4 regions of the Streptomyces sp. WY228 genome follow, and region 2 is predicted to be linked to each of the others. Evidence: riboswitches for the same ligand, from Rfam matches in the RefSeq annotation. Region 2 holds a riboswitch; each other region holds the start of a gene.

Region 1 (6,879 bases), 2.7 Mb from region 2:
GACCGACACCAGCCACTCGATGTCGCCCGCCGCGTCGGCCTCGCCTGCGCGGCCCGCAGCATCCGTTCGAACGTCCCGTCCGCCGCCCACCTGCGAAAACGCGTATGCAGCGTGGCCCACGGCCCGTAGCGCTCGGGCACATCCCGCCAGGCCGTCCCGGTCCGGAACTTCCACACGATCCCGTTCAGGACCCTGCGGTCATCCAGCCGCTTCCGCCCCCGCAACGACACGGGCAGCAACGGCCGGACGAACTCCCACTCAGCATCAGACAGTTCATGACGACGTATCACGACACCATGATCCACCAACGATGATCATTTGAAGACACCGCCTAGGGCCTGTCAGGCGTCTGCCGGGCGCTCGGCCGGCACGAAGGCCTCGGAGGCCTCCAGCATGCCCTCGCGCTCCACGACCTTGATCCGCTCACGGCCCTGGGCCGCGCCCAGTGCCTGCTCGTGGGCGTCCAGCTTGTGCCAGCCCTCCCAGGTCGTGTAGCGGACGCCGCGGCCCTCCAGGAAGGCCTCGACGGCCTCCGGGGCGGGCGTGGCCGGCTCGGGCAGGCGGCCGGCGGCGCGGTCCTCCAGGACGCAGGCGACCGTCTCGTTGGCGTCGCCCTTGGTGTGCCCGATCAGACCGATCGGACCGCGCTTGATCCAGCCCGTGACGTAGACCGAGGCCATGTGCTCCTCACCGGCGATGACCCGGCCCGCCTCGTGCGGGACGGTGCCGGAGGCCACGTCGAAGGGGAGCTTGGGCAGCTCCTCGGAGTAGTAGCCGACGGCGCGGTAGACGCTCTGCATGTCCCAGTCGGTGAACTTGCCGGTGCCCCGGACATTGCCGGTGCCGTCCAGCTCGGTGCGCTCGGTGCGCAGCGCGGTGACCTTGCCGTCCTCGCCGAGGATCTCGACCGGGGACTCGAAGAAGTGCAGGAACAGCTTGTGCGGGCGGTCGCCGACGTCGCGGATCGCCCAGTTCTCCAGGGTCTGCGCGACCATGTTGGCCTGCTTGTTCTCCCGGCGGGTGGCGATGGAGCCCTCGTCGTACTCGATGTCCTCGGGGTTGACGATGACCTCGATGTTGGGGGAATGGTCCAGCTCCCGCAGCTCCATCGGGCTGAACTTGGCCTGCGCCGGGCCACGCCGCCCGAACACATGCACCTCCAGCGCCTTGTTCTCCTTGAGGCCCTGGTACACGTTGTCCGGGATCTCGGTGGGCAGCAGCTCGTCCGCCGTCTTGGCCAGGACACGGGCCACGTCCAGGGCCACGTTCCCGACGCCGAGCACGGCGACCTTCTCCGCGGTGAGCGGCCAGGTGCGCGGGACCTCGGGGTGCCCGTCGTACCAGGAGACGAACTCGGCGGCGCCGTAGGAGCCGTCCAGCTGGATGCCGGGGATGTCGAGCGCCCGGTCGGCCTCGGCGCCGGTGGAGAAGATCACCGCGTCGTAGAAGGACCGCAGGTCGTCCAGGCCGATGTCGTGCGGGTAGCTGACGTTGCCGAAGAGCCGGATCTGGGGCTTGTCCAGCACCTGGTGCAGGGCCTTGACGATGCCCTTGATGCGCGGGTGGTCGGGTGCCACGCCGTAACGGATCAGGCCGAAGGGCGCGGGCATGCGCTCGAAGAGGTCGATCGAGACCCCCGGGTCCTGGCAGACCTCGGATTTGAGCAGCGCGTCCGCAGCGTAGATACCGGCGGGGCCGGCTCCGACAATGGCGACGCGGACGGGGCGTGTCATGGCGTGGTGATCCTTCGGGGCGGGCGAACGCGGGCAGGTACAGCGTACGTCGGAGGTAAGGGTGGGCTTACTAGTCTCCGCCCCACACCGTAAGCGATCGTCCCGCGGGCCCTTCGACCGCCCCCACCCAGAGTGTCCGATTAGCCCGTTTCGTTATGCCTATATGGTCGATTTGCTTCTTTTACTCTGTATATCCGTAAAGGTGTTTCCGAGCTGTTTGATGCATTTGCCTGGGCGTGTTTTCGCCATCGCCGTGAGCGAGTGGTGAGCGTCACGTCCGAGGGGGTGGACGCAGAAGCGGAGGCATCGGTTCCCTTCTGTGCGAAGAAAGTTGACGCCGTGACGGTGCGGCCCGATCCGGGAATTCCAGCATTCGATCATGCGGGGAAAAGGGAATCCGGAATGCGGGGCTTGTTCTGTCCCGCGTTTCTCGCCTACGGTCACCGTCAATCCGGATGGAACGCCGAATCCTGCCGCCGTCCGGGAATCCGAAACCCACTCACGTACGGCAGGAGCGGGGGACCCAGGTAAGTCGCCGAACCGTAACCGGAACGGCTTGGGGTGAAGTCGCACGACCGTGCGGCCAGGCATCTCCCGTCTGAACCCGACAGCTCACCTCGCAGGCGCCGGAGAGAGGAAATCCCCCATGCCCGCAAAGGGTAAGCACCGCCGTACCCAGTCCACCTCGCTGCGTCGTGGCCTCGCCGCCGTGACCACCGGCGGAGCCGTTCTCGCGCTCCCCGTGATCGGCGCCACCAGCGCCTTCGCGGCCCCCGCTCCCACCGCCGCGCCGCAGGCCGTGGCCCCCGCCGCAGTGGCCCCCCAGGCGAATTCCGCCGTACAGGCCGCGCCCGCCCAGCATTCCGTGGTGGCCGGCGAAACTCTTTCCAGGATCGCCCGCGAGCATTCCGTGAGCGGCGGATGGAAGAAGCTGTACGAAGGCAACCGGAAGATCGTCGGAGGGAATCCCGATCTTATTCACCCGGGTATCAAGCTGACGCTCGGAAACAAGGCCGCCGCCCCGTCGGACGCCAAGTCCGCCAAGGCTTCCGACGCCACCGCACGTGGTGCGTCGGCGGACCGCGCCGACCGTTCGGAGCGTACGGGCACCGCCCCGGTGGCGAAGGCCGCTCCGGCCGCCGCGAAGGCCGTCACCTACACCAACGACCTCGACGGCTGGATCAAGGAATCGCTCGCGGTCATGGCCCAGCACGGCATCCCCGGCACCTACGAGGGCATTCACCGCAACATCATGCGCGAGTCCTCGGGCAACCCGGCCGCGATCAACAACTGGGACTCCAACGCGGTCAAGGGCACCCCGTCCAAGGGCCTGCTCCAGGTCATCGACCCGACCTTCCAGGCCTACCACGTGCCCGGCACCTCGACCGACAGCTACGACCCGGTCGCCAACATCACGGCCGCGTGCAACTACGCCGCGGACCGCTACGGCTCGATCGACAACGTCTTCGGCGCCTACTGATCCTTCGCGCCCGGCCCGAAGAGGCCCCGGACCACACGGTCCGGGGCCTCTTCGGCATGCCGGTCCGTCCCGCCGGATCTCCTGCCGGGCGGCACCGGGAAGTTACCCCCAAGTTTCTAGTGACTTACCACGCGATCGACAGTAGAACCTGTTGCACTCTGTCGAGAGTGAGGGATGTCACATGAGTGACACTACCGTGCAGGACAGCGGGGCGACGGGTGTCTCGCGTCGAAGATTCATCACTGGAACAGGTTCTCTTCTGGGAGTCGCGGCGCTGGCCGGGACCGCCGCCCCGGTGTGGGCGAGCGCCCGGGCGGCAGCAGCGCCGATCGGCTCCGGGGCCCATGTGCCGGTCCTGGTCGTCGGCACCGGATACGGCGGCTCCGTCGCCGCCCTCCGGCTCGCCCAGGCCGGTACGGACGTCCACATGGTCGAGATGGGCATGGCGTGGGACACCCCGGGCGCGGACGGCAAGATCTTCGCCAATACCACCAAGCCGGACGACCGCTCCTACTGGCTGCGGACCCGGACCAAGCAGCCGCTGAGCAACTTCCTCGGCTTTCCCCTCGACAAGGACGTCAACCGCTACACCGGCATCCTGGACGCCGAGGAGTTCGGCGGCATCACGGTCTACCAGGGCCGCGGCGTCGGGGGCGGATCCCTGGTCAACGGCGGCATGGCCGTCACCCCGCGCCGGGAGAACTTCGGCGCGATCCTCCCGACGGTGAACGCCGAGGAGATGTACCGCACCTACTACCCGCGCGCCAACAGCGGGCTGGGCGTCACCACCATCGATCCCGCCTGGTTCGACACCGTCGACTGCTACCAGTACGCCCGGGTCGGCCGAAAACACGCGCAGCGCTCCGGCTTCCCGTTCCTCTTCGTGCCCGCCGTGTACGACTGGGACTACATGAAGCAGGAGGCGGCCGGAACCGTACCCAGGTCGGCGCTGGACGCGGAGATCCTCTACGGCAACAACCACGGCAAGAAGTCGCTCCAGAAGACCTACATCGACCGGATCAGGGCCACCGGCCGGGTCACCATCTCCCCGCTCCACAAGGTCACCACCGTCACCCCGGCCCCCGGCGGCGGCTACACCGTACTCATCGACCAGCTGGACACCGGCGGCCGGACCACCGTCACCAAGACCGTCACGGCGGACAAGGTGTTCTTCGCCGCGGGCAGCGTCGGCACCAGCAAGCTGCTCGTCGGCCTCAAGGCCACCGGAGCCCTGCCCCTCCTCAACAACGAGATCGGCAAGGGCTGGGGCGACAACGGCAACGTCATGTGCGGGCGGGCCAACCACCTCTGGGATCCGACGGGGAAGGTGCAGTCGTCCATCCCGACCGGCGGCATCGACAACTGGGACGCCGGCGGAGCGTTCGCCGAAGTCGCTCCGCTGCCCACCGGCATCGAGACCTGGGCCTCCTTCTACCTCTCGATCACCAAGAACCCCAACCGGGCGCAGTTCACCTGGAACGCGGCGGCAGGCAAGGCCGAACTGAACTGGCAGACGGCGTGGAAGCAGCCGTCCATCGACGCCGCGAAGACCATCTTCGACAAGATCAACCAGAAGGAGGGGACGATCTACCGCACGGACCTCTTCGGCGTCTACAAGATCTGGGGCGACCACCTCACCTACCACCCGCTGGGCGGTGCGGTTCTGGACAAGGCCACCGACAACTACGGCCGGCTGCACGGCTACCCCGGCCTGTACGTCATCGACGGCGCGCTGATCCCCGGCAACACCAGCGTGAACCCGTTCGTCACCATCACCGCGCTCGCCGAACGCAACATCGAACGGATCATCGCGACCGATCTGTAGGCGAACCACGAAAGAGCCCGGGGCCGGGAGTGCCAACCCGGCGGCCCCGGACTCCGTCCGTGGGGGCCCCGCCCCTCACCCGTGACCGGGCAGCACGCACACCGCGTCGATCCCCAGCACATGGTTGAGCCGCCCGAACGCCAGCCACGAGCCGATGCTCATCGTCAGCTCCACGATCTCCGCCTGGCTGTAGTGCGCGGTCATCCGCTCCCAGAAGGCGTCGTCCAGACCGTGATGGTCGAGCGTGTACCGCTCGGCGTACTCCGCCGCGAGCCGGGTCCGCTCGTCGAAGGCGTCGGTCGTCCGCCACTCGGTCACCGCCCCGGCGAACTCCTCCTCGACCTTCGCCCCGTCCCGCTCGGTCCGCCAGTCCAGGCAGAACAGGCACCCGTTGATCTGCGCCACCCGCAGCCTCGCCGCCTCGAACTCCCGCAGCCCCAGCGTCGTGTGCTCGTACACCGACATGGAGAACGTGGCGGCGGCCATCCCGATGCCGGGCACCATCTCCCCCCATACATAGCCGATGGGCTCCTGGCCCTCCGGAACATCGATGATCATGCCGGTCTCCTTCCCAGCCTGCCGACCGCAGGCCGCAGCGGAACGTCGAGCGCGTCGTACAGGCCCGGCTTCGCGTCCACCAGCCAGTCGATCGCCGAGACGAGCCGCCCGACCGCGGTGGCGTTCCCGCCCGCCGACCGGTTCTCGCCCTCGTCGGACGCCTCCACCGTCACCTCGATACGGGGACGGCCCTCGATCACCACCCGGTGCGCGCCCACCCCGTCGGGCGGCGACGGCCAGTCCGGGGCGCACGAGGGGTGGATACGGGTGATGTGCTCGATGACGATGCGGGGCTCGCCGTCCACGATGCCCTGCACCTCGAAGCGCACCGCGCCCTGGGTGCCCGCCGCGAACGCGCCCATCGTGCGCGTGGTCACCGCCGTCTCCAGCGCCCGGCGGTCCAGCGTCTCGCGGATCTCGTCGAGCTCGACGCCCAGCGCCCGCGCCATGAGCCGTATCTGACCGCCCCACACCATCGTCGGAACGCTCTCCGCCAGCATCAGCGGCTCGTACTCCATCGGGTGCCCCATCCCGATCAGATGGCGCACCGACTCCTCCTGCTCGTACGTGGAGTAGTCGAAGATCTCCTGGCAGCGGATGACGTCCACCTCGGTGCCGAGACCGCTGACCAGCAGCGGCAGGACGTCATTGCCCCAGCCCGGGTCGACGCCGGAGACGAAGAGGGAACCGCCGCCCTCGGCGACGGCGGCCAGGACCGGGTCCCGCAGCTCCGGCGGGGCGTTGCGCTGGTCGTAGAGCGGATAGAGGGAGGGCGTGACGACCACCGCGCCGGCCCGGATCGCCCGGCCGATGTCGGTGAGGGCGTCGTCGGGACGGATATCGCCGGACGCCGCGTAGACCACCGCGCGGGGGCGGCTGGCCAGGACGGCGGCGATGTCGTCGGTGGCCGCGACCCCGAGCGTGCGCCCGAGACCGCCGAGCTCGCCGGCGTCGCGGCCGACCTTGGCGGGATCGTGCACGAGGACGGCGGCGAGTGTCAGTGCCGGATGGGCCGCGACGGCGCGGATCGCCGCGCGGCCGACATTGCCGGTACCCCAGACAACCGTGGGAATCATGCGCGGAGGGTAGCTCCGGGGCCTTGTACTTCCCAGAGCCGTGACTCCACCAAATCGGCCGGGTTCTCGCACAGCTGCCGCCACCCGTCATGCAGCGCTGAGTTCGGCGGTGCGGCGTAAGTTCGGTGCCCTACGCGGGATTGCCGAAGCCCCGGTTCGGGCACCGAGGAGCCGTCGATGCTGGACCGGGATGTGCTGCGCGCCGCG
Region 2 (6,879 bases):
GTCGAGGACAAGCACGGCGTTCCCCTGGAGGTCGTCGTGGTCGGCGACTGCCCCCTGGACGACAAGCTGACCGCGCAGATGCAGGCCGCGCGCGAGGCGATGGTGAACGCCGCCAAGTACGGTGGCGAGGGCGGCGCCGTCCAGGTCTACGCGGAGGTCGAGGGCACCACCGTCTTCGTGTCCGTACGGGACCGGGGTCCGGGGTTCGACCTGGACGAGGTTCCCGGGGACCGGATGGGCGTACGAGAATCAATCATCGGCCGGATGCAGCGCAACGGCGGCAGCGCCCGGCTGCGTTCGGTGCCCGGCGGGGGCACCGAGGTCGAGCTGGAGATGGAGAGGGCGAGCGAATGACCGAGAACACCGAAGCCACCGGGGGCCCGGAGCGACGGGTACGGGTCGTGCTCGTCGACGACCACCGGATGTTCCGCACCGGGGTGCAGGCCGAGATCGGCCGCACCGAGGAGACCGGCGTCGAAGTGGTCGGCGAGGCCGCCGACGTCGACCAGGCGGTCACCGTCATCACCGCGACCCGCCCGGAGGTCGTCCTCCTCGACGTCCACCTCCCGGGCGGCGGCGGCGTCGAGGTGCTCCGCCGCTGCGCCCCCATGATGGGCACGGCCGAGGACCCGGTCCGCTTCCTCGCACTGTCCGTCTCGGACGCCGCGGAGGACGTCATCGGCGTCATCCGGGGCGGCGCGCGCGGCTACGTCACCAAGACGATCACCGGCACCGACCTGGTCGACTCGGTCTTCCGGGTCCAGGAGGGCGACGCGGTCTTCTCGCCCCGCCTGGCCGGCTTCGTCCTGGACGCCTTCGCCTCCACGGACGCCCCACCGGTCGACGAGGACCTGGACCGGCTCACCCAGCGCGAGCGCGAGGTGCTGCGGCTGATCGCGCGCGGCTACGCGTACAAGGAGATCGCCAAGCAGCTGTTCATCTCGGTGAAGACGGTCGAGTCGCACGTCTCGGCGGTGCTGAGGAAGCTCCAGCTCTCCAACCGGCACGAGCTGACCCGGTGGGCCACGGCGCGACGGCTGGTCTGAGCCGGCCGTCGTTGCCGTCGTTCAGGCCCCGCCCGGCTCCAGCGAGATGTTGACCTTCTCGCCGATCCGGCGGTAGCCGATGCTCGCGTAGATCCGCTCGACGTCGGGGCCGCCCGGCTCCAGCCAGACGGTCCGGCAGCCCTGGCCGAGCGCGCGGTCCGTCAGCCAGGCGGAGAGCGCGGCGCCGACGCCCCGGCGGCGGAAGGGGGCGGCGACGGCGAGGCCGGCCAGTTCGCTGAGGCCGTCGACCGCGACCGAGCAGCCCCCGGCCCCGGCCGGTGTGCCGTCCAGGACGGCCAGGGCGGCCACCCCGTCGCCGGTGGCCGCCGTACGCAGCCAGTCGGTCATGCCCGGCTCGGGTTCGCCCTCGCCGCCGAAGCCCTGGTGCTGGACGCGGGCGGCGTCGGTGAACTCCGCTTCGGTGGAGGGCACGGCGATGCGGAGGCCGTCGACCGGTGTCGGCGTCCGGAGGTCCCCGTGGCCGCAGGCCAGCAGCGGGGCCCGGTTCTCCACGGTGAAACCGGCGGCGAGCAGGGCCGGTTCGACGGCCGGGGCCCAGGCGGGCAGGAACTCCAGGCGGGGGAGCCGTTCATGCTCCCGGAACGCGTCGACCAGGGCCGCCACGTCGTCCGCCGTGGGTTCCGCTTCCCGGTCGGGGATCGCGTAGTTGGCGTACTTCAGCTCCCAGCCCGGGTGGTGCCGGACGGTGAACGGGCCCACCCGGTAGTGGTCGGGAGACCGCAGCGTGAGCGTGCGGGCGTAGTCCTGGACGGCGTTCGCCATCGTCATACGGGAGTTCCTTCGGCGGGAGGTGAGGTCGGCGCCGGGGACTATGCCACCCGGGTCGCTCCGGCGAAAGGCATCTGATCGATGGGCGCGATGCGGACCGGCGCTCCGGGGCGCGGGGCGTGGATCATCTGGCCGCCGCCGATGTAGAGGCCGACATGGCTGATTCCGGAGTAGAAGAACACCAGGTCGCCGGGGGCCAGTTGGGAGCGCGGGACGCGCTGTCCGGCGTTGATCTGGGTGTAGGTGGTGCGCGGCAGGCTGACGCCCGCCGCCTTCCAGGCCGCCTGGGTCAGGCCGGAGCAGTCGAAGGCGTTGGGGCCCGTCGCGCCCCAGACGTAGGGCTTGCCGATCGCCCCGTGCGCGAAGGCGATGGCCTGCCCGGCGCGGGAGCCGGGAGCGGCGACCGGACCGCCGCGGGCGGTGGAGCGGTCGGCGTGGGCCGGGCCGCCGCCGTGCCGGGCGTCGGCGGAGCGTTCGTAGGCGGCGCGCTCGTCGGCGGTCAGGGTGTCCAGCAGCCTGCGGGCGTCGGCCAGCTTGGTGCGGATCACGGTGCGGTGTTCGCGCAGCTCGGCGCGGCGGGCGGCGAGGCGCTCGGTCTCCTGGTCGGCGGTGGCCCTGACGCGGGTGATCTGGGAGACCTGCCGCTTGATGTTGCGCAGCAGACCGCTCTGCCGGTCGCCCGCCCGGTCGAGGTAGGAGGCGCGCTGCAGATAGGCGTCCGGGTCGGAGGAGAGCGCCAGTTGCAGGGCCGGGTCCAGGGTGCCGCCGCGGTACTGCGCGGTGGCCAGCGAACCCAGGGCGTTGCGGGTGGTGTTGAGACGGTCGGTGCGGCGGGCGGCCTCGTCGGTCAGGGCCTCGACCTTGCGAGTGGCGGCGGCCGCCTTCTCCTTCGCCCCGTTGTACTTCTCGGTGGCGACCTCGGCGTCGTGGTAGAGCCGGTCGACCTTCGCCCTGACCTGGTCGGCGGTGGGGGCCGGTTCGGCGGGGGCCGCGCCGGCCCCGGTGACCGAGCCCGCGGTGGCGGCTCCGGCGAGCGCCAGGGTGGCGGCGGTGCGGGCAGCAGGGCCGGTGAACGGGCGCTGCTTGGGTTTTCGGTGGGCTGACCTGCGGTGCGCTGCCACGGGGGCGGCATCCTTCCTGTCGGCTGGCCGCCGGGGGATACCGGCGGGTCCGTGAAGGACGCTAATCCGGGCGCGGAGAAAAGAGTCGCCATGACAGCTATTGCCCTGATGTGACGTTTCGCCGCTCACTCATGACCGAAGTGATCGAGGAGGGCGTGCCTCACCGACGAGGAAGGCTTGCCTCACTGAAAGGTAAAACCTTGGCCATGGCTAGGCTCCCGAGCCATGGACGTACTCATCAATGTCTTCGTCGCCCTGCACATCATCGGCATCGCCTCCCTGCTGGGCGGCTTCCTGACGCAGATGAAGGCCATGGGGTCGGGGACCGCCCGGTTCACCCCCGCGATGCTGCACGGCGCGCTGACCATGCTGGTCACCGGCATGGCGCTGGTCGGCCTCAACCAGGCCGACGACCAGACCGTGAACAACGTCAAGATCGGCATCAAGCTGGCGCTGCTGGTCGTGATCCTCGCCCTGGTCTACGTCAAGCGCGACGAGGAGAAGGTCGACAAGGGCGCGTTCATCGCGGTCGGCGCCCTCACGACCGCCAACATCTTCATCGCCACCGTCTGGACCTGAACCTGTCGGGGGGCGGCCGGTCACCGGCCGCCCCCGCCCCCGCGTCACGCCGGGCGGACGCTCCCGTAGATCGGCATGTAGTAGATCGACTCCTCGCGCACGTTCGCACCCGGCTTCGGGGCGTGGATCATCATGCCGTCGCCCTTGTAGATGCCCACGTGGCTGATGTCGTCGTAGAAGAAGACCAGGTCCCCCGGCTGCAGGTCGGACGTGGCGACCCGGGTCCCGACCTTCACCTGGTCCCAGGTGGTCCGGGGCAGGGTCACGCCCGCCTCGCGCCACGCCGCCTGCGTCAGCCCCGAGCAGTCGTAGCTGGAGGGGCCCGTCGCGCCCCAGACGTACGGCTTCCCGATCTGGGCGCGGGCGAAGGCCAGCACCTTCTCCGCCTTGGCGGCGTAACCGCTGCCCGTACCGGAGCCGGAGCCCGAACCCGTGCCCGTACCGGAGCCTGTGCCCGAACCGCCGCCCGACTCCTTCGCGGCCTCCTCGCGGGCCTTCTCCTCCGCCTCGGCCCTCTCCTTCGCCTCGGCGGCCTGCCGGGCGGCCAGCTTCGCCGCCTTCTCCTTGGCCTCGGCCTCCTTCTTGCGCTCCAGCTCCGCCAGCCGCGCCTTCTCCTCGGCGGTCAGCCGGGACAGCAGGCCGCGGGCCTCGGTGAGCTTGGTCTGCACGTCCTTCTTGCTGGAGGCGAGCGTGGCCTGCGTATCGGTGAGCGTCTCCAGGCTCTTCACCGCCTCCGCGCGCTTCTTCGCCGCCGAGGCCTGCTGCGTACGGAAGTCGGTGACGGCCTTCTGCTGCCGCTCCGTCGCCCGGTCCATCAGCCGGCTCTGGTCGAAGTACCCCTGAGGGTCGTCCGCCAGGAAGAACGTCGCCGTGGGCGCGATGCCGCCGCTGCGGTACTGGGCCGCCGCGTAGGAGCCCAGCGCGCGGCGCGCCTCGTTGATCTTCTCGGTCCGCTTCGCCACGTCCGCGAGCAGGGTGTCGACCTTCTTCTGCTGCGTGGCGGAGGCGGCCTTGGCCCGGTTGTACTCCTGGGTCGCGGTGCCCGCCTGCCGGTACAGGGCGTCGACCTTCTTCTGCACTTCCTCGATGGCGGGCTTCGGCTCCGCGGGCGCGGCCGTGGCGCTCTGCGTGGAGAGCAACGTCACCGAGGCCAGCGCGGCCGTCGTCAGACCGACGGCGGGAGTGGTGGTGCGCACCTTCGTGCGCGGCTTGCGATGCGATGCCAAGACCGGCATCTCCTTCCGTGGACCGCCTACCGGGTTAGCTGTCGGGTTCGGACGGAACGGAAGGCTGTCCTACGGTCCGGATACGAGCTCACGGACCGATTCACCCCGGTTCTGCGTGTGGGTCCCCGGTTCCGAACTGCCTGGAGGGCAGCACGAATTCGGCAGAGGTGTCCGTTAGGCGCGGTTCGCCTCAGGGAGGTACGGATCACCTGACCGAGCACGCTAGCCAACCCGTGGTACCGCTGGGAAGCACGATGAGCGATATGCCCGATACATTTTCGTGACCTTTTCGGATCCGGGGCGCCGCGTCCCCTCCGACCGGGCACTTCTTCACGGAACGTGGACGTCCGCTCTCCGTCCGTACCCGGTACGGGTGTGTCGGCGGCCGGCACCGGGGCCCGCTTCCCGGCCGCTTCCGGGCTTCGGCGGAACGTTGTCAGTGCGGCCGCCTAGACTCGGTAGGCGATGAGCAGCCTCTTTGACGACAGTTTCCTGACCGGCCTCCAGCCCGCGGAGGACGGCCCCCCGCCGCCCCCCGAGGACCACGCGCCCGAAGCGGTGCCGGAGGGACTCTTCGAGGGCGTCTACGACGCGCCCCCGCCGCCCCGGGACGGGTACTACCGGGACGGTCACCCGCGCCCGGTGATCGACTCCGCCGCGCTGCTCGACGGGCTGAACACCGAGCAGCGCGCCGCCGTCGTGCACGCCGGATCCCCGCTGCTCATCGTCGCCGGGGCCGGCTCCGGCAAGACCCGGGTGCTGACCCATCGCATCGCCCATCTGCTGGCCGAGCGCGGCACGCACCCCGGGCAGATCCTCGCGATCACCTTCACCAACAAGGCCGCGGGCGAGATGAAGGAGCGCGTCGAGCAGCTCGTCGGGCCGCGTGCCAACGCGATGTGGGTCATGACCTTCCACAGCGCGTGCGTCCGCATCCTGCGCCGCGAGTCGAAGAAGCTCGGCTTCACCTCGTCGTTCTCGATCTACGACGCCGCCGACTCCAAGCGGCTGATGGCCCTGGTCTGCCGCGACCTCGACCTGGACCCCAAGCGCTATCCGCCGAAGTCCTTCACCGCCAAGGTCTCCAACCTCAAGAACGAGCTCATCGACGAGGAGACCTTCGCCGGACAGGCCGCCGACGGGTTCGAGAAGACCCTCGCCCAGGCCTACGCGCTCTACCAGGCCCGGCTGCGCGAGGCCAACGCCCTGGACTTCGACGACATCATCATGACGACGGTCCACCTCCTCCAGGCCTTCCCGGACGTCGCCGAGCACTACCGCCGCCGCTTCCGCCACGTCCTGGTCGACGAGTACCAGGACACCAACCACGCCCAGTACACGCTGGTCCGTGAGCTGGTCGGCCCGGCCGGCGAGAACGACGCCCCCGCCGAGCTGTGCGTGGTCGGTGACGCGGACCAGTCGATCTACGCCTTCCGGGGCGCGACCATCCGCAACATCCTCCAGTTCGAGGAGGACTACCCCAGCGCCACGACGATCCTGCTGGAGCAGAACTACCGCTCCACGCAGACGATCCTCTCCGCCGCCAACGCCGTCATCGAGCGCAACGAGAGCCGCCGCCCCAAGAACCTCTGGACCAACGCCGGCTCCGGCGCCCGCATCACCGGCTACGTCGCCGACACCGAGCACGACGAGGCGCAGTTCGTCGCCGACGAGATCGACCGGCTCACCGACGCGGGCGACGCCAAGGCGGGCGACGTCGCCGTCTTCTACCGCACCAACGCCCAGTCCCGGGTCTTCGAAGAGATCTTCATCCGCGTCGGCCTGCCCTACAAGGTCGTCGGCGGTGTGCGCTTCTACGAGCGCAAGGAGGTCCGGGACGTCCTGGCCTACCTCCGCGTCCTCGCCAACCCCGAGGACACCGTCCCGCTGCGCCGCATCCTCAACGTCCCCAAGCGCGGCATCGGCGACCGCGCCGAAGCGATGATCGACGCCCTGTCGCTGCGCGAGAAGATCTCCTTCCCGCAGGCGCTGCGCCGCGTCGACGAGGCGTACGGCATGGCCGCCCGCTCCTCCAACGCCGTCAAGCGCTTCAACACGCTGATGGAGGAGCTGCGCACGATCGTCGAGTCCGGCGCCGGACCCGCCGTCGTACTCGAA
Region 3 (6,879 bases), 4.3 Mb from region 2:
GAGACCCCGGCGAGGGTGTGTGTATTGCCACACCCTGACCTGCTGCGCACCCGGCTAGGGTCTGTTGGCTGCCTACAAAGAGAGGGACCCGCCGCATGTCCTTCGCCCCGTTCGACTGGATCGACGCCGAGGCCCGCAGGCGGGCCGACGCAGGACTCGTACGCACGCTGCGTCCGCGCGACGCCGAGCCGGAGCTGCTGGACCTCGCGAGCAACGACTACCTGGGCCTCACCCGGCACCCGGAGGTCACCGCCGCCGCGGCCGCCGCCGCCCACCGCTGGGGAGCGGGCGCCACCGGATCCCGGCTGGTCACCGGCTCCACCGCCCTGCACGCCGAACTCGAACGGGAGCTGGCCGCGTTCTGCGGCTTCGAGGCGGCCCTCGTGTTCTCCTCCGGGTACGCGGCCAACCTGGCCGCGTTGACCGCGCTGTCCGGGCGCGGCTCCCTCATCGTCTCCGACGCGGGCAACCACGCCTCGATCGTGGACGGCTGCCGGCTCTCCCGCGCCGAGACCGCCGTCGTCCCCCATGCCGACCCGGACGCGGTCGCCAAGGCGCTCGGTGCGCACGACGGGCGGGCCCTCGCCGTCACCGACTCGGTCTTCTCCGTCGACGGCGACGCCGCCCCGCTTCCCGCACTGGCCGAGGTCTGCCGCTCCGCGAACGCCGCGCTGCTGGTCGACGACGCCCATGGCCTCGGCGTCCTGGGCGACGGCGGCCGCGGAGCGCTCGCGGCGGCCGGACTGGCGGGCGGCGAGGGGACCGTGGCGACCCTCACCCTGTCCAAGTCCCTGGGCAGCCAGGGCGGAGCGGTCCTGGGGCCCGCCCGGGTCATCGGGCACCTCGTCAACACGGCCCGTACGTTCATCTTCGACACCGGACTCGCCCCGGCGGCGGCCGGCGGCGCGCTCGGCGCCCTCGGAGTGCTGCGCCGGGAGCCCGGGCGGGCGGCCCGCGCCCGTGCGGTCGCCGCCTCGCTGTACGGAAAGCTCACCGCCGCAGGGCTGACCGCGGTCCGGCCCGACGCGGCCGTCGTCTCCGTCCGCGCGCCCTCGGCGGACGCGGCGGTGCGCTGGGCGGCCGACTGCCGTGCGGCCGGGATGGCGGTCGGCTGCTTCCGCCCGCCGTCGGTTCCGGACGGCGTCTCCCGGCTGCGGCTGACCGCGCGCGCCGACCTGACCGAGGAGCAGATCACGGCCGCGGTGGCCACGATCGTCGCCACCGCCCCCCGGCAGGCGGACGCGGACCTCAGCTGACCTGCCGTGGACCGGTTCCGTCCGGCCCGGATCCGTCCGGGGCGAGTCCGGTCACGAACGTGGTCCAGGCCGCCGCCGAGAAACGCAGCGGCGGCCGGTCCACGTCCTTCGAATCCCGTACGGCGAGGAGTGCGCTGCCGAGCCGCGCGGTCTCCACGCAGTTGTTCATCCCGGTCGAGCGGCTGCTGCGCCGCCACTGCGCGGCGGACGGGTTCACGGATGACGACGGCGGCGGTGCGACGGGCGGTGCGAGTCGGTCCGACATGGCGGCGGCCCCCTTAGCTGCGTCTGAAGCTGCGTCTGATCTCGGTGATGAGGTCCTGCGAGCGCTCGGGCGACAACGCGTGAGCCTGCAAAGTGCGGAAGGCCGAGCTGTACGCCTCCAGGTCTTCTCTTCGCTCCAGATAGAGGCTACTCGTCAAGTGGTCAAGAACGACCACATCCAGATCAGAAATGTTCGGAAAGGAGAAGATAACGAAAGGGCCGGTGAGCCCGATGTATCCGCCGACCGAGAACGGCAGCAACTGGAGCTGAACATGAGGCAGTTGGGAAACCTGGAACAGATGGTGCAACTGATCCCGCATCACCTCGGGGCCGCCCACCTCACGATGGAGCACCGCCTCGTCCAGCACGGCGGTGAAGCGCAGCGGCGGGCTCGCGCGCAGCACCCGCTGGCGGGTCAGCCGGACCTCGACCAGCGAGTCGAGCCGGCCGTCCGGTAACCCGTCCAGCGAGGCGCGGGTCACGGCCCGGGCGTATCCGGCGGTCTGAAGCAGTCCCGGCACCACCGAGGTCTCCAGCGTCCGGACCGTACTGGCCTGCGACTCCAGGCTGATGAAGTCGCGGTACTGCGGCGGGATCAGCCCCCGGTAGGCGTGCCACCAGCCCGAACCTCCGCCGCCCGCCGAGCCCGCGAGGACTTCGAGCAGTGAGCGCAACTGGGTGTCGCGCACCGCGTAGACGTCCAGCAGCCGCGACACGTCGGCGGGCGTCACTCCGCTCGCGCCCGTCTCGATACGGCTCACCTTCGACTGGTGCCAGCCGAGCAGCCGCGCCGCGTCCCGGCTGGTCAGCCCGGACGCGTGGCGCAGGCTCCGCAACTCCTCGCCGAGCTTGCGCCGCCGGACGACGGGGCCGTGCAGCATGCCGGTCTCCTCTTCTGCTGTCGGGGAGGGCCGGCCCGTCGCCGGAGCGGCCCGCAGAGGGGCCAGTGTGCCGTCCGTCCACGCCGTGCGGGTCCTGAATTCACCGCTTCGAGCGACAGATATATGCATATCTTGGCCGAACGCCGTTACAGGGAGCTGCATCAATGGCAGTCTGGCGCGAAGCACAATCCTGGCCGACCGCCGGTCGGCCGGGGCGGGAAAGGGACGGCGTCGCCATGGCAGACCATCAGGAAGCAACCGTCACTCTGCCGAGCGATCCGGCCTCGGTCTCCTCGGCCCGCAGATATGTCGCCAGGACCCTGGCCGAATGGGGTCTGCCCGACGACACCGAGTTCGCCGACACCATCCGGCTGATCGTCTCGGAGCTGACCACCAACGCCGTTCAGCACACGTTCGGCCAGTCGCCCACCTTCACCGTGGATCTGCGCCTCGAACGCGACGAGGAGCTGTACGTCGGCGTCACGGACAGTCACCCCCGTTGGCCCCAGCGGCTGCCCGCCGCCGTACGGCAGGACAACGGCCGCGGCATGGTCATCATCCGGACGCTGGCCAAGGAGCGCGGCGGGCGGCTCCAGGTCACCCCGACCGCCGAGGGCGGCAAGACGGTCTGGATCGCACTCCCGTGGGTCGTCCCGGTCCAGGGCTGACCCCGGAACGGCCCGGGACCGGCCCCGCCGGCCGATGGCGGGGCCCGGCCCCGGGCTGTTCAGCCCTGCGGGGGCCGGTTCGCCGCCGGGCCCGTGCTTCCCCGGCCGAATCCGCTGCGCAGCAGCGCGAGCAGCGTCGCGGCCGCGGCGGTCGACCGCTCGCCCCGGTGCACGACCGAGATGGTCCGGCGGAACGAGGCCGGCTCCAGCCGCCGCACCGACAGCGGGGCCGCCGCCATCGAGGCGACCATCTCCGGCACCACCGCCACCCCGAGCCCCGCGCTGACCAGCGCGCACACCAGCGCGTATCCGGGCGACTCGCAGACCACCGCGGGCGTCGCCCCGGCCTCGGCGAGCGCGTTCTCCACGCCGCGCCGGGGCGGATGGGTGGGCGCGCTGCTGATCAGCGGCCGCCCGGCCAGTTCGGTGACCGGCAGCCGGCCGGTGCCCTCGGCGAGCCGGTGGCCCACCGAGGTGACCAGCACGAGCTCCTCGACCAGCAGGGGTTCGACGAGGACGCCGACCGGCGCGGGACCCGTCGTCGCCGGTTCGTAGGCGTGCGTCAGGGCGAGGTCCACCTCGCCCGCGACCAGCGCGGCGATCCCGCCGGGCGGTTCGTAGTCGGCGACGGCCAGCTCGACCTCCGGATGAGCCCGCCGGAACGCGCTCAGGACCGGCGGCAGCAGATGGATCCCGGCCGTCGTGAACGTGCCCACCCGCAGTCTGCCGCCCGAGAGGCCGGCCAGCCGCGCCAGCTCGTGCCGCGCCTGGTCCAGCTCGTCCAGGACCCGCCGGGCCCGGCCCGCCAGCAGCTCACCCGCCGCCGTCAGCCGCGCCCCGCGATGGTGGCGCACCAGCAGCGCCGCCCCGGCCTCCCGCTCCAGCTTGGCGAGCTGCTGGGAGAGCGCGGGCGCGGTGTAGCCCAGGCGGGCGGCGGCCCGGGTGATCGAACCGGCCTCCGCCACCGCCACGAGTGCCGCGAGCCGTGTCGGGTCGTACATGAAAGCGTTCCTTTAGGCAGACCCAGAAGATTGCAAGTACACGCTAAAGGCTCCGCAGGTCCAAGGTGGACCTCATGGACGCACAACTGATCGCCTTCACGGGGGTCGCCGCCGGGATGGTCGCGCTGCCCGGCGCCGACTTCACCGTCGTCGTACGCAACGCCCTGGCCTCGCGCACCGCCGGCCTGGCCACCGCGCTGGGCGTCGCCGGAGGTCTGCTGGTGCACACCGCGCTCGCGGTCGCCGGACTCGCCGCGGTGCTCGTGACGATGCCGGTGCTCTTCCGCACCGTCCAGCTGCTCGGCGGCGCGTACGTGCTCTACCTCGGGATCAGCGCGCTGTACGCGATCCGGCGTCGCCGCCCGGGGAGCGGCGACGCGGCGCCCGAGGACGCGCCGGGGCGGCCCGTGCCCCGGGAGTTCGGGCGCGCGCTGCGCCAGGGGTTCCTGACCAACGCGCTCAACCCGAAGGCCCCGGTCCTCTTCCTCAGCCTGCTGCCGCAGTTCGTGCCCCACGGCCGGCCGCCGCTGCCCAGGACCCTGCTGCTCGCGGCCCTCGTGGTGGTGCTGGCGCTGATCTGGTTCCCGGCCGTCGCCCTGCTCGTGGACCGGCTGGGCCGGTGGCTGCGCCGCCCGCGTACCGCCCGCGCCATCGAGGGCGGCAGCGGTGTGGCGCTCACCGGTCTGGGGCTCGCGCTGGTCACCGGCCCGCTGGTGCGCTGAGACCGGACGCCCTGTCCGCGAGGAGGGGCGCCCGCACGGAAAGAGCGTCCGGCCGGTGGGTCAGCGGACCCGTCCGTACCAGACGCTCTTGGACCAGATTTTCGCCAGTCGCACCACGTCCCCCGATTTGGGGGAGTGCCAGATCTTCCCGGCCCCGGCGTAGATGCCCACGTGGTAGACGCTGCGCCCCGAATGGAAGAAGACGAGGTCGCCGCGTTTCCGCTGCGACTTGGGGATATGGCGGGTCTTGTTGTACTGCTGCTGTGCCGTGCGGGGGAGCTTCTTCCCGGCCTTCTTGAACGAATACAGCGTCAGCCCCGAACAGTCGAAGCGACTGGGGCCGGATGCTCCGTACTTGTAGGGAGCCCCCTTCTTCGACGCGGCCACCTTCAGGGCCTTCGTCGAGTGGGTGGCGGCCTCGGCGTCGCTCACCAGGCCGGGCGCCAGCATCGTGGACGTCACGGCCAGAGTGAGTACCGAGGCCGTGCCGACCCGGGCGAACAGAGACGGGACATGAACCTGCGCAGACATGCGCAACCCTTCGTCAGCCGCCTGTGAAGGATGACCTGTCGGGTTCGGGCTGGCGAAGTTGCCCGGCCGCTTGACGCGGCTTCACCCCGAGGGCTTCCCGGTCTCCCGGGCGGCCCGTTGTGCTCGGGTCCTCCACTCCTGCCGATCCACTTCTGTCGACCAGTCATCCGGGCGGCGGCAGGACTCGGCGTCCGCCCGGACCGCCCCGCCGCGGTGGCGGGGGCTTGTCGTCTCAGGGATCTTGACGCACCCGGTGCCGGATTTCCGAGCTGAAACGACGGTTTGTGAGTCTCCTCACCACTGATCCATTCAGGTGGACAGGTCGGATTCGCGCTCGTCCGCGAGCCGGGCGCACACCCTCGTACCAGCGACGAAACGGCACATTTCGAGTACGGGCCGCGCGCCGGACGCAAGTTGGGCCGTCGCTCGCGCGGGTGATCGCCTACGCCGAACGAGCGAGGGAAATTGATCGCGCGATCGGGCGTGTCGTGCGGCGGGTCGACCGGTCCGCTCCCGTAAGGCGCTCCCGGTGCGCCGGGCGGTTCGGTTCACCTCGGTTCAGGTCGCCGGCGGCGGCATCGCGACCCGGCCCGCCCTGCGCTCCCCGTCCAGGACGCGCAGGGCCCGCGCCAGGGTGGCGGCGTGGATCCGCGACTCGCCGCGCTCGTGCATCAGGGCCAGGGCGTCGCGCAGGGCGGCCGCCCGGGAGGCCAGGGCCTGGGCGGCCCGCAGCGCGCTGTAGGTGTCGCCGCCGTGGGCCGGGTTGATCCGGCCCACCTGGTCGAGCACGGCCAGATAGCAGTCGACGAACTCGCCCTCGGCGCGCGTCAGCGCGGGCAGGGGCGGGAACTCGGGTGGTTCCATCAACGGTTCACCTCGCGTCGTACGCCGGCCGGGAGTGTCAGCGGTTCTCCACGACGTGGTCGACCAGCCCGTAGGCGAGGGCGGCCTTCGCGTCGAGGATGGTGTCGCGCTCGATGTCGGCGGTGATGCGCTCCGCGGTCTGCTCCGTGTGCCGGACCAGCATGGCCGCGAACATCTCGCGGGTGCGCACCAGTTCGCGCGCGTGGATCTCCAGGTCGGACGGCTGGCCCCGCATCGGCTCCTCCAGTGCGGGCTGCTGAATGACTACCCGCGCCCCGGGCAGCGCATGTCGCCGCCCCTTCGCCCCGGCCGCCAGCAGGGCCGCCGCGTACGAACCGGCCTGCCCCAGGCAGAAGGTCTCCACCTCGCAGGTCAGGAACCGCATCGTGTCGTAGACCGCCGCCATCGCCTGGAACGAGCCGCCGGGGGAGTTGATGTAGAGCGACAGGGGCCGGTCCGGATCGGCGTGCTCCAGATACATGAGCTGGGCGATGAGGTCGCCCGCCGCCGTGTCGTCGATCGGGGTCCCGAGGAAGACGATCCGCTCGGACAGCAGCTTGGAGTACGGGTCCAGCGTCCGGGTTCCGGTCGCGGTGCGCTCGGTGAACTCGGGCAGTACGTAGCGGGCGGCGGGGCGGATCATGGCGTGCCTCTCTCCTGGAACTGACCATCCGTCTGTCCGTCCGTCAGCC
Region 4 (6,879 bases), 1.4 Mb from region 2:
GGCCGGCTGGCTCACTCCCGCCGAACCGACGGCGCTCTCCTCCATGCGGGCCCGGGGCATGGCCCGCGACCTGGCCCGCCACTGGCAGCAGGACCGGACCCGGGGCCGGGCGGCGGCCCGCGCGGTCGCGGAGTACGAGTCGTTCGCGACCTCCCTGGCCGGCCTGCGCCGCCGGGCCCGCCACGGCGCGGTGGGCCCGGACTTCGGCGCCCGCGAGCGGGAGCTGCTGCACCACCTCTGGCAACGCCGCGACATCGCCGCCCCGGCCCTCACCCACGCGGCCCGCCTCACGTCCCACCGCCCGCCGGCCCACCACCGGCCGCCGCCGTACGGAAACGGGTACGGGTACGGAAACGGGCATGGATACGGCTACGGCGGCCCGGTCCCGCAGCAGCCGTACAGCGGCCCACCGCACAGCCACCGCCGGCCGCCGCAGTAGGGGTTCCGTCAGGCCGACGCCTCCGTGAGCAGCGCGATCTCCCGGTCCGTCAGCTCCAGGTCGGCGACCGCGACGAGGGCGGGGAGCTGTTCGACCGTACGGGCGGAGGCGATCGGGGCGGCGACGGTCGGCTGTGCGGCGAGCCAGGCGAGTGCGACCGTCGCGATCTCGGCGTTCCGTTCCCCGGCGACCTGGTCGAGGGCGGCCAGCACCCTGCGGCCCTGCGCCGACTCCAGGTGGCCGCCCGCCTTCGCGGACCGGGCGCTCTCCACGGTCGTACCGGGGCGGTACTTGCCGGTGAGGAAGCCGGAGGCGAGCGCGTAGTACGGGACGGCGGCGAGGCCCGCGGCGGCCGCGGTGTCCTGGAGCTCGCCCTCGTAGGTGTCGCGGGAGACCAGGTTGTAGTGCGGCTGGAGCGCGACGTACCGGGCGAGGCCCTCGCGCTCGGAGAAGTCGAGGGAGGCCCGCAGCCGCTCGGGGCTGATGTTGGAGGCGGCGATGTGGCGCACCTTGCCGTCCTTCACCAGCTGGTCGAGGGCGGTGATGATCTCCTCGACCGGGACGGTCTCGTCGTCGAAGTGCGTGTAGTAGAGGTCGATGTGGTCGGTGCCGAGCCGGCGCAGCGAGGCCTCGGCCGCGCCCTTGAGGGTGCCGGCGGACAGGCCGCGGAAATCGGGATGGGCGCCGGCCTTGGTGGCGACGACGACGTCGGAGCGGTTGCCCCGGGAGGCGAGCCACCTGCCGATGACGGTCTCCGACTCGCCGCCCCGGTTGCCCTCGACCCAGGAGGAGTAGGCGTCGGCGGTGTCGATGAAGTTGCCGCCGGCCGCGACGTACGCGTCCAGGACCGCGAAGGACTGCTCCTCGTCCGCCGTCCAGCCGAAGACGTTGCCGCCGAGGGCGAGGGGGAAGACCTGGAGGTCGGAGGTGCCGAGAGGGGTGCGCGCAGAAGTCATGTGAGGGTTCAACGGGCCGGGGCGGGGGTGGTATTCCATCGCCGCGCGAACCCGGTCAGGCCGTCCGGGCCGAGTGGGCCGGCCGTCCCCGGACAGACCGGCAGCCCTGACGTCGGGGGGGTGTGCGTCAGGGCTGCCGGGGTTTCGGGGTGGGGCGAAGGCGAAGGACGTGCGTCGTCAGCCGGAGGGCCGAGGAATCGGACCGAACGGCCCGGGAACCGCGGCCCGGGCCCCGCACAGGAAGGCGTGCGAGGCCGGGGGCTCAGACCGAGAGGCCCTTGCTGTTCAGCCAGGCCATCGGGTCCATCGCCGAACCGCCCGCCGTGCGGACCTCCATGTGGAGGTGGACACCGGTCACATTGCCGGTGGCGCCCATGCGGCCGATGGTCTCGCCGGTGGTGACCTTCTGGCCGACCGAGACGTCGATCGAGGACTGGTGCGCGTACCAGACCTCCGTGCCGTCATCGAGCTGGAGCACCGTGCGGTAGCCGTACGAACCGGCCCAGCCGGCCGACGTGATCGTGCCGCCGTGCACGGCCTTGATCGGCGTGCCGGCCGACCCGGCGAAGTCCAGGCCGGTGTGCTGGCCCGAGGACCACAGGGCGCCGGACTGACCGTAGGTCGAGGTGATCGTGTACGAGGAGGTGGGCAGGGAGAAGCTGGCGGCGAGCTTCGCGAGACGCTCGGCCTCCTTCTTCTTCGCGGCCGCTTCCTCCTCGGCCTTCTTCTTCGCGGCTGCCTCGGCCTCGGCCTGGTCCTGCTGCTTCTTGGCCTCCTGCGCCGCCTTCTCGGCAGCGGCCTTCTCGGCGGCGGCCTTGGCCTCGGCGTCGGCGCTGGCCTGCTGCTGCTCGGCCTGCTGGAGGATCCGGGCGCGCAGGGCCTCGCCCGCGTCGGTGGCGCCCTCCTCGGCCTCGGCGGTGGTGAGGCCGGCGGTGGTGAGCGGCGCGGCGGCGGCGACCGGCGCGGGCTCGGCGGCGTCCGACATGAAGGACCCGACGCCGGGAAGGGACTTGGCGTCGGGGAGGTTGTCCGCGATGGAATCGGGAAGAGAGATGGAGACCGGGGCCTTGTCCTGCGCGGTGGCCATGCCACCCGCACCGACGGCCGCTATGACGCCGACCCCGAGGACGGTGGAGCTACGGGCCAGACCACGCTGCTTGGCTACGCGGTGCCTGCCGCGCACGGGCCGGATGGACTCCTCGGTGGGATTCCACTCCTCCCAGGACCGCTCCGCGTCACCGAAGGTGTCGGCACTGAAGGGTGACGGGGCCTCAGGGGCAGGCTTGTTGGACGCCACGTGGGCGCACTCCTTTCCTTCCTTCTCGCCTACCGGGTTAGCTGACGGGTTCGGAGCAGGAAGGTCTCCTACGGGCCCCTCCGTCTCTCACGAGACGCAGGCGTCCGATTCACCCCATGTAGGTGGTTCCCCGGTTCCCTTGCGGAATTCGGCGCTCGCGCGCGGTGCCGTCTCTGACGACGGCTGGGACGACCGCGCTGCGTTATCGAACGTTAATAGACACCCGGGCCCGATTCCAAGCTGTTCCTGTTGATCATTAAGGGACACAGCGGGGATGTACGGGTCGCAAGCGGGCGGAATCGGGCGACTTGACTGCGACTCAGCCGCACTGCTTTTTCTGACGGTGTGTCAAATGTTATGCGGAGCGGTGCCCTTCAACTACGCACCGTGTCTTCGCCCCGGCCCACGATCTTCACCGTCGTCCGGCGCGCGGGCTGCCCCTCCGCCGGCCGGCCGACCGCGAGCAGCGCCATGTCGTCCGTGGTCCGCCCTCCGGTGTGCAGCCGTACGTCGTCGGTCAGCGCCGACAGCAGCTCCTCGGGGCCCGGGAAGATCCGGCCGCGCAGCCGGGCCGCCGGATCGTAGAAGACCCCGTTCGCGTCCCGGGCCTCCGACAGGCCGTCCGTGAACGCGAGGAGCGTCGCCCCGGCGGGCATCTCCCACTCGTCGGCCCGGTCCGGCCACACCCCCAGGTCCATCCCCAGCGGCAGCGCGGGCATCGAGGGCGCCAGCACCTCCAAGGTGCCGTCCGCGTGCAGCAGGATCGGCTCCGGATGGCCGCGGTTGACGAGGCGCAGCGAGGCCGAACCGGGCGGGATCTCGGCCAGTACGGCGGTGATGAACCCCTCCATGGCGTCCAGCCCGTACCGCCGCGTCCCCTCCCGGGCCAGCGCCCGCTCCAGCCGCTGCGCCACACCTTCCAGCGAGCGCTCCTGCTCGGCGGCCTCCCGGAACGACCCGATGATCACCGCCACCGCCTCGACGGCGCCGAGCCCCTTGCCGCGTACGTCGCCGACCACCAGGCGTACGCCGTACGGGGTGTCCGCGACGGCGAACAGGTCGCCGCCGACGAACTCGTCCGCCTGCGCCGCCTCGTACCGCGCGGCCACCTGGAGCCCGCCGATCCGCTCGGCCGGCGTCGGCAGCACGGCCCGCATGGCGGTCTCCGCGATCACCCGGGCCGAGGCAAGCTGCTCGTTGCCGCGCCGCACGACGCCGTTGATGACGAGGGCCAGCGCCGCGGCGGTGAGCACGGTGATCATCTCAATGACCGGAACGACCTGGGTGGACGTCCCGTCGGAGAGCCGCATCGCGATGACGGAGACGACCGCGGCGATGCCCGTGCGGACGGTCCTGGACCGCGAGAAGAACGGCGCGGCGATCAGCGGGGCCGCGACGAACAGCGGGACGGCGGTGAAGTTGGGCGGGGCCAGCGAGTCGAAGATCAGCCCGCCGATGATCAGCAGGGCGGGCAGCATCCGGACGAACCGCCGGGACCCCCGGCCGCCCGGTGTCACATCGCCTCCCGGGGCGCCGAACACCGCACGGCCCACGGCGTCGATGCTCCCCGCCGTGCCGCTGCGCCGTCTCTCGGCCATCCCCACCTGTGCACTCCCTGCCCGGTCCACCCACGGCTGCGGACGGTACCGCGCCCCGTCCAGGCTTCCCGGAGCCGCGCCGAGCGGCGACTCCGCATCGGCCGAATAGGGGGAAGCGAACGGAGGCCCGGCGCTTCCGGGGTCAGTCGGAGAGCCGGTGTTCCGCGTAGACCGTCAGCGCGTCCCGTACGAAGGCGGCGGTGCCGTCCCCGTGGCGATCGTAGTTCTTTCCGAAGCGCGGATCGGCGACATACATCTCACCGAGCCCGATCACGTACGCACGGCTGGGTTCCTTGGCCGAGGACAGCCAGGCGCAGTGCCGCCGGGCGATGTCCTGCGCCTCGGCCCCGTCGGCGGCGAGCCCGGCTTCCCTGGCCCGCCCCCAGTCGCGGGCGATGGCCTCGTGCTCGTCCTGGAACGCCTTCTTCTCCGCGTCCCCGAGCGAACGCCACCAGCGGTCGCCCTCCTCGTACGCGTCCCGGCCCCAGCGCTCGGTCACCTCCTGCTCGTGGGCGGTGTGGTCGAAGCCGTCGAACACTTCATCGGCCATGAGTGCCGTCCCCTCCTGGGTCTTGTGGAGAGTGGTCCGCACCGAGGCGATCTGCCGCCCGATGCGCTCCTGCTCCTGTTCGAGCAGGAGCAGATGCGCCCGCAGCGCCACGGCCGTGTCCCGCTGCCCCTCCAGCACGTCCTTGATGGCGGGCAGGGAGAGCCCGAGCTCCCGCAGCAGCAGGATGCGCTGCAGCCGGACGAGGGCGTCCTGGTCGTAGTAGCGGTAGCCGTTGCTCCCGATCCGGCTCGGCGCGAGGAGACCGAGGTCCCCGTAGTGCCGGAGCGTGCGGCTCGTGGTGCCGGCCCGGCGGGCGATTTCCTGAATGGACCACTCCATGCCGGAAACGCTAGATCTTTACGCTGCGTCAAGGTCAAGCGTCTTCGGCCGGCCCCGGAAACGACTCGGGCCCGGCACGCTGTACGTGCCGGGCCCGGGCCTTCAGTAGCGGGGACAGGATTTGAACCTGCGACCTCTGGGTTATGAGCCCAGCGAGCTACCGAGCTGCTCCACCCCGCGTCGGTGAACCCAACTCTACGTCATCGGAGCGGCCGCTCCGACCACTTTTCCGTGGAGCCACGTGACGCCGGTCGCATCCACCGCTGCCGAGGCAGCCCCACCCAGGCGTTCCACCGCAAGAACCAACGGATGGAAAGGCCTGGCCGGGCGGGGTGAGTGATGCCGCGCGGTCCGGACGGAGCCGGGCCGGCGACCACTCCAAATATACCCCCGGGGGTAATAGTGCTAGAGTCGGCCATATACCCCGGGGGGTAATTTTCGCGGAAGGAGCATCACTGTGTTCTTCGTTGACGTGATCGAGCTGGAAGGGCTGGGCAACCGCAGCTACCTGGCAGGAGGCGTGTCGTCGGCGGTGGCGGTGGACCCACCGCGAGACATCGATCAGGTGCTGGCCGCGGCCGCGCGGCGCGGGGTACGCGTCTCCCACGTGGTCGAGACCCACCTGCACAACGACTACGTCACCGGCGGGCTGGAGCTCGCCCGGATCACGGGCGCCGTCTATCTGGTGCCGGCGGGGGCGAACGTGTCGTTCGCCCGGACCCCGGTCCTCGACGGCGACACGGTCGACGTCGACGCAGACCTGACGCTCACAGCGGTCTCGACGCCCGGACACACGCCGCATCACACCGCGTACGTACTGGAGGAGGCGGGCCGCCCCGTGGCCGCGTTCACGGGAGGCTCGCTGCTCATCGGTACGGTCGGCCGGCCCGATCTCGTCGAGCCGCGGCTGACCGAGCAGCTGGCCCGCGCCCAGCACGCCTCGGCGCACCGGCTCGCCGACGCCCTGCCCGACGACACGGCCGTGCTGCCCACTCACGGGTTCGGCAGCTTCTGCTCGTCCGCGCAGGCGGGCGGGGACGCGACGACGATCGGCAAGGAGAAGGCCGCGAACTCGGCACTGACCGTGGACGTGGACACTTTCGTCGCCGAGCTGCTCGCCGGGCTGGAGGACGTGCCCGCCTACTACGCGCACATGGGCCCCGCAAACGCGACCGGCCCCGCCCCGGTCGACCTGACCCCTCCCGCCATCGCCGATCCGCGGGAACTCGCCGCACGGCTCGCGGCCGGGGAGTGGGTGGTCGATCTCCGCAACCGCGTCGCCTTCGCCGAAGGCCATGTGGCGGGTTCGTTCAACTTCGAGGCGGACGGCAAGCTCGCCACCTACCTCGCCTGGATGATCCCGTGGGGCAAGCCCGTCACCCTGCTCGCCGGGAGCCCCGAGCAACTGGCATCAGCTCAGCGGGAATTGGTCCGAGTCGGTATCGACCGGCCGGCCGCCGCCGCGACCGGAGGCCCCGAGGCGTGGCTGCGCGACGGCGAGCGTCCGGCTTCGTTCCCGCGAGCCACGTTCGCGCGGCTCGCGGCCGAAGGCACGGAAGAGGCCGTGGTGTTGGACGTACGCCGGGACTCCGAGAGGGCGGAGGGCTGGATCGAGGGCTCGGTGCACATCCCGGTCCACGAAGTGCACCGCAGGCTCGGCGAGGTGCCGGACGGCACGGTCTGGGTGCACTGCGCGGGCG

The links. A riboswitch is a leader RNA that binds a small molecule or an ion and turns the genes downstream of it on or off. The one in region 2 is predicted to bind cyclic di-AMP.
Region 1: linked by a shared signal. The riboswitch ahead of KV381_RS34635 (transglycosylase SLT domain-containing protein) and the one ahead of KV381_RS23230 (C40 family peptidase) in region 2 are both predicted to bind cyclic di-AMP.
Region 3: linked by a shared signal. The riboswitch ahead of KV381_RS03900 (C40 family peptidase) and the one ahead of KV381_RS23230 (C40 family peptidase) in region 2 are both predicted to bind cyclic di-AMP.
Region 4: linked by a shared signal. The riboswitch ahead of KV381_RS17010 (M23 family metallopeptidase) and the one ahead of KV381_RS23230 (C40 family peptidase) in region 2 are both predicted to bind cyclic di-AMP.

The regions. Positions count from the first base shown of each region.
Region 1 covers NZ_CP079114.1:7,940,544-7,947,422, forward strand. The annotation lists partial or broken gene KV381_RS34625 (IS5 family transposase) at 1-287, opposite strand, end outside; gene KV381_RS34630 (FAD-dependent oxidoreductase) at 342-1,733, opposite strand; cyclic di-AMP (ydaO/yuaA leader) riboswitch at 2,185-2,374, shown strand; gene KV381_RS34635 (transglycosylase SLT domain-containing protein) at 2,380-3,213, shown strand; gene KV381_RS34640 (GMC oxidoreductase) at 3,395-5,038, shown strand; gene KV381_RS34645 (carboxymuconolactone decarboxylase family protein) at 5,114-5,596, opposite strand; gene KV381_RS34650 (dihydrodipicolinate reductase) at 5,593-6,672, opposite strand; partial or broken gene KV381_RS36830 (protein kinase family protein) at 6,850-6,879, shown strand, end outside.
Region 2 covers NZ_CP079114.1:5,269,929-5,276,807, forward strand. The annotation lists gene KV381_RS23205 (PspC domain-containing protein) at 1-354, shown strand, start outside; gene KV381_RS23210 (response regulator transcription factor) at 351-1,046, shown strand; gene KV381_RS23215 (GNAT family N-acetyltransferase) at 1,068-1,835, opposite strand; gene KV381_RS23220 (C40 family peptidase) at 1,877-2,956, opposite strand; gene KV381_RS23225 (hypothetical protein) at 3,182-3,535, shown strand; gene KV381_RS23230 (C40 family peptidase) at 3,580-4,770, opposite strand; cyclic di-AMP (ydaO/yuaA leader) riboswitch at 4,769-4,935, opposite strand; gene pcrA (DNA helicase PcrA) at 5,227-6,879, shown strand, end outside.
Region 3 covers NZ_CP079114.1:975,158-982,036, reverse strand. The annotation lists gene KV381_RS03930 (8-amino-7-oxononanoate synthase) at 96-1,256, shown strand; gene KV381_RS03925 (DUF397 domain-containing protein) at 1,249-1,521, opposite strand; gene KV381_RS03920 (helix-turn-helix transcriptional regulator) at 1,535-2,401, opposite strand; gene KV381_RS03915 (ATP-binding protein) at 2,638-3,069, shown strand; gene KV381_RS03910 (LysR family transcriptional regulator) at 3,129-4,070, opposite strand; gene KV381_RS03905 (LysE family translocator) at 4,145-4,792, shown strand; gene KV381_RS03900 (C40 family peptidase) at 4,853-5,323, opposite strand; cyclic di-AMP (ydaO/yuaA leader) riboswitch at 5,327-5,513, opposite strand; gene KV381_RS03895 (hypothetical protein) at 5,882-6,187, opposite strand; gene KV381_RS03890 (ATP-dependent Clp protease proteolytic subunit) at 6,225-6,830, opposite strand.
Region 4 covers NZ_CP079114.1:3,893,020-3,899,898, forward strand. The annotation lists gene KV381_RS17000 (PrsW family intramembrane metalloprotease) at 1-439, shown strand, start outside; gene KV381_RS17005 (aldo/keto reductase) at 448-1,395, opposite strand; gene KV381_RS17010 (M23 family metallopeptidase) at 1,658-2,692, opposite strand; cyclic di-AMP (ydaO/yuaA leader) riboswitch at 2,704-2,856, opposite strand; gene KV381_RS17015 (PP2C family protein-serine/threonine phosphatase) at 3,067-4,290, opposite strand; gene KV381_RS17020 (MerR family transcriptional regulator) at 4,433-5,179, opposite strand; tRNA gene KV381_RS17025 (tRNA-Met) at 5,286-5,359, opposite strand; gene KV381_RS17030 (rhodanese-like domain-containing protein) at 5,637-6,879, shown strand, end outside.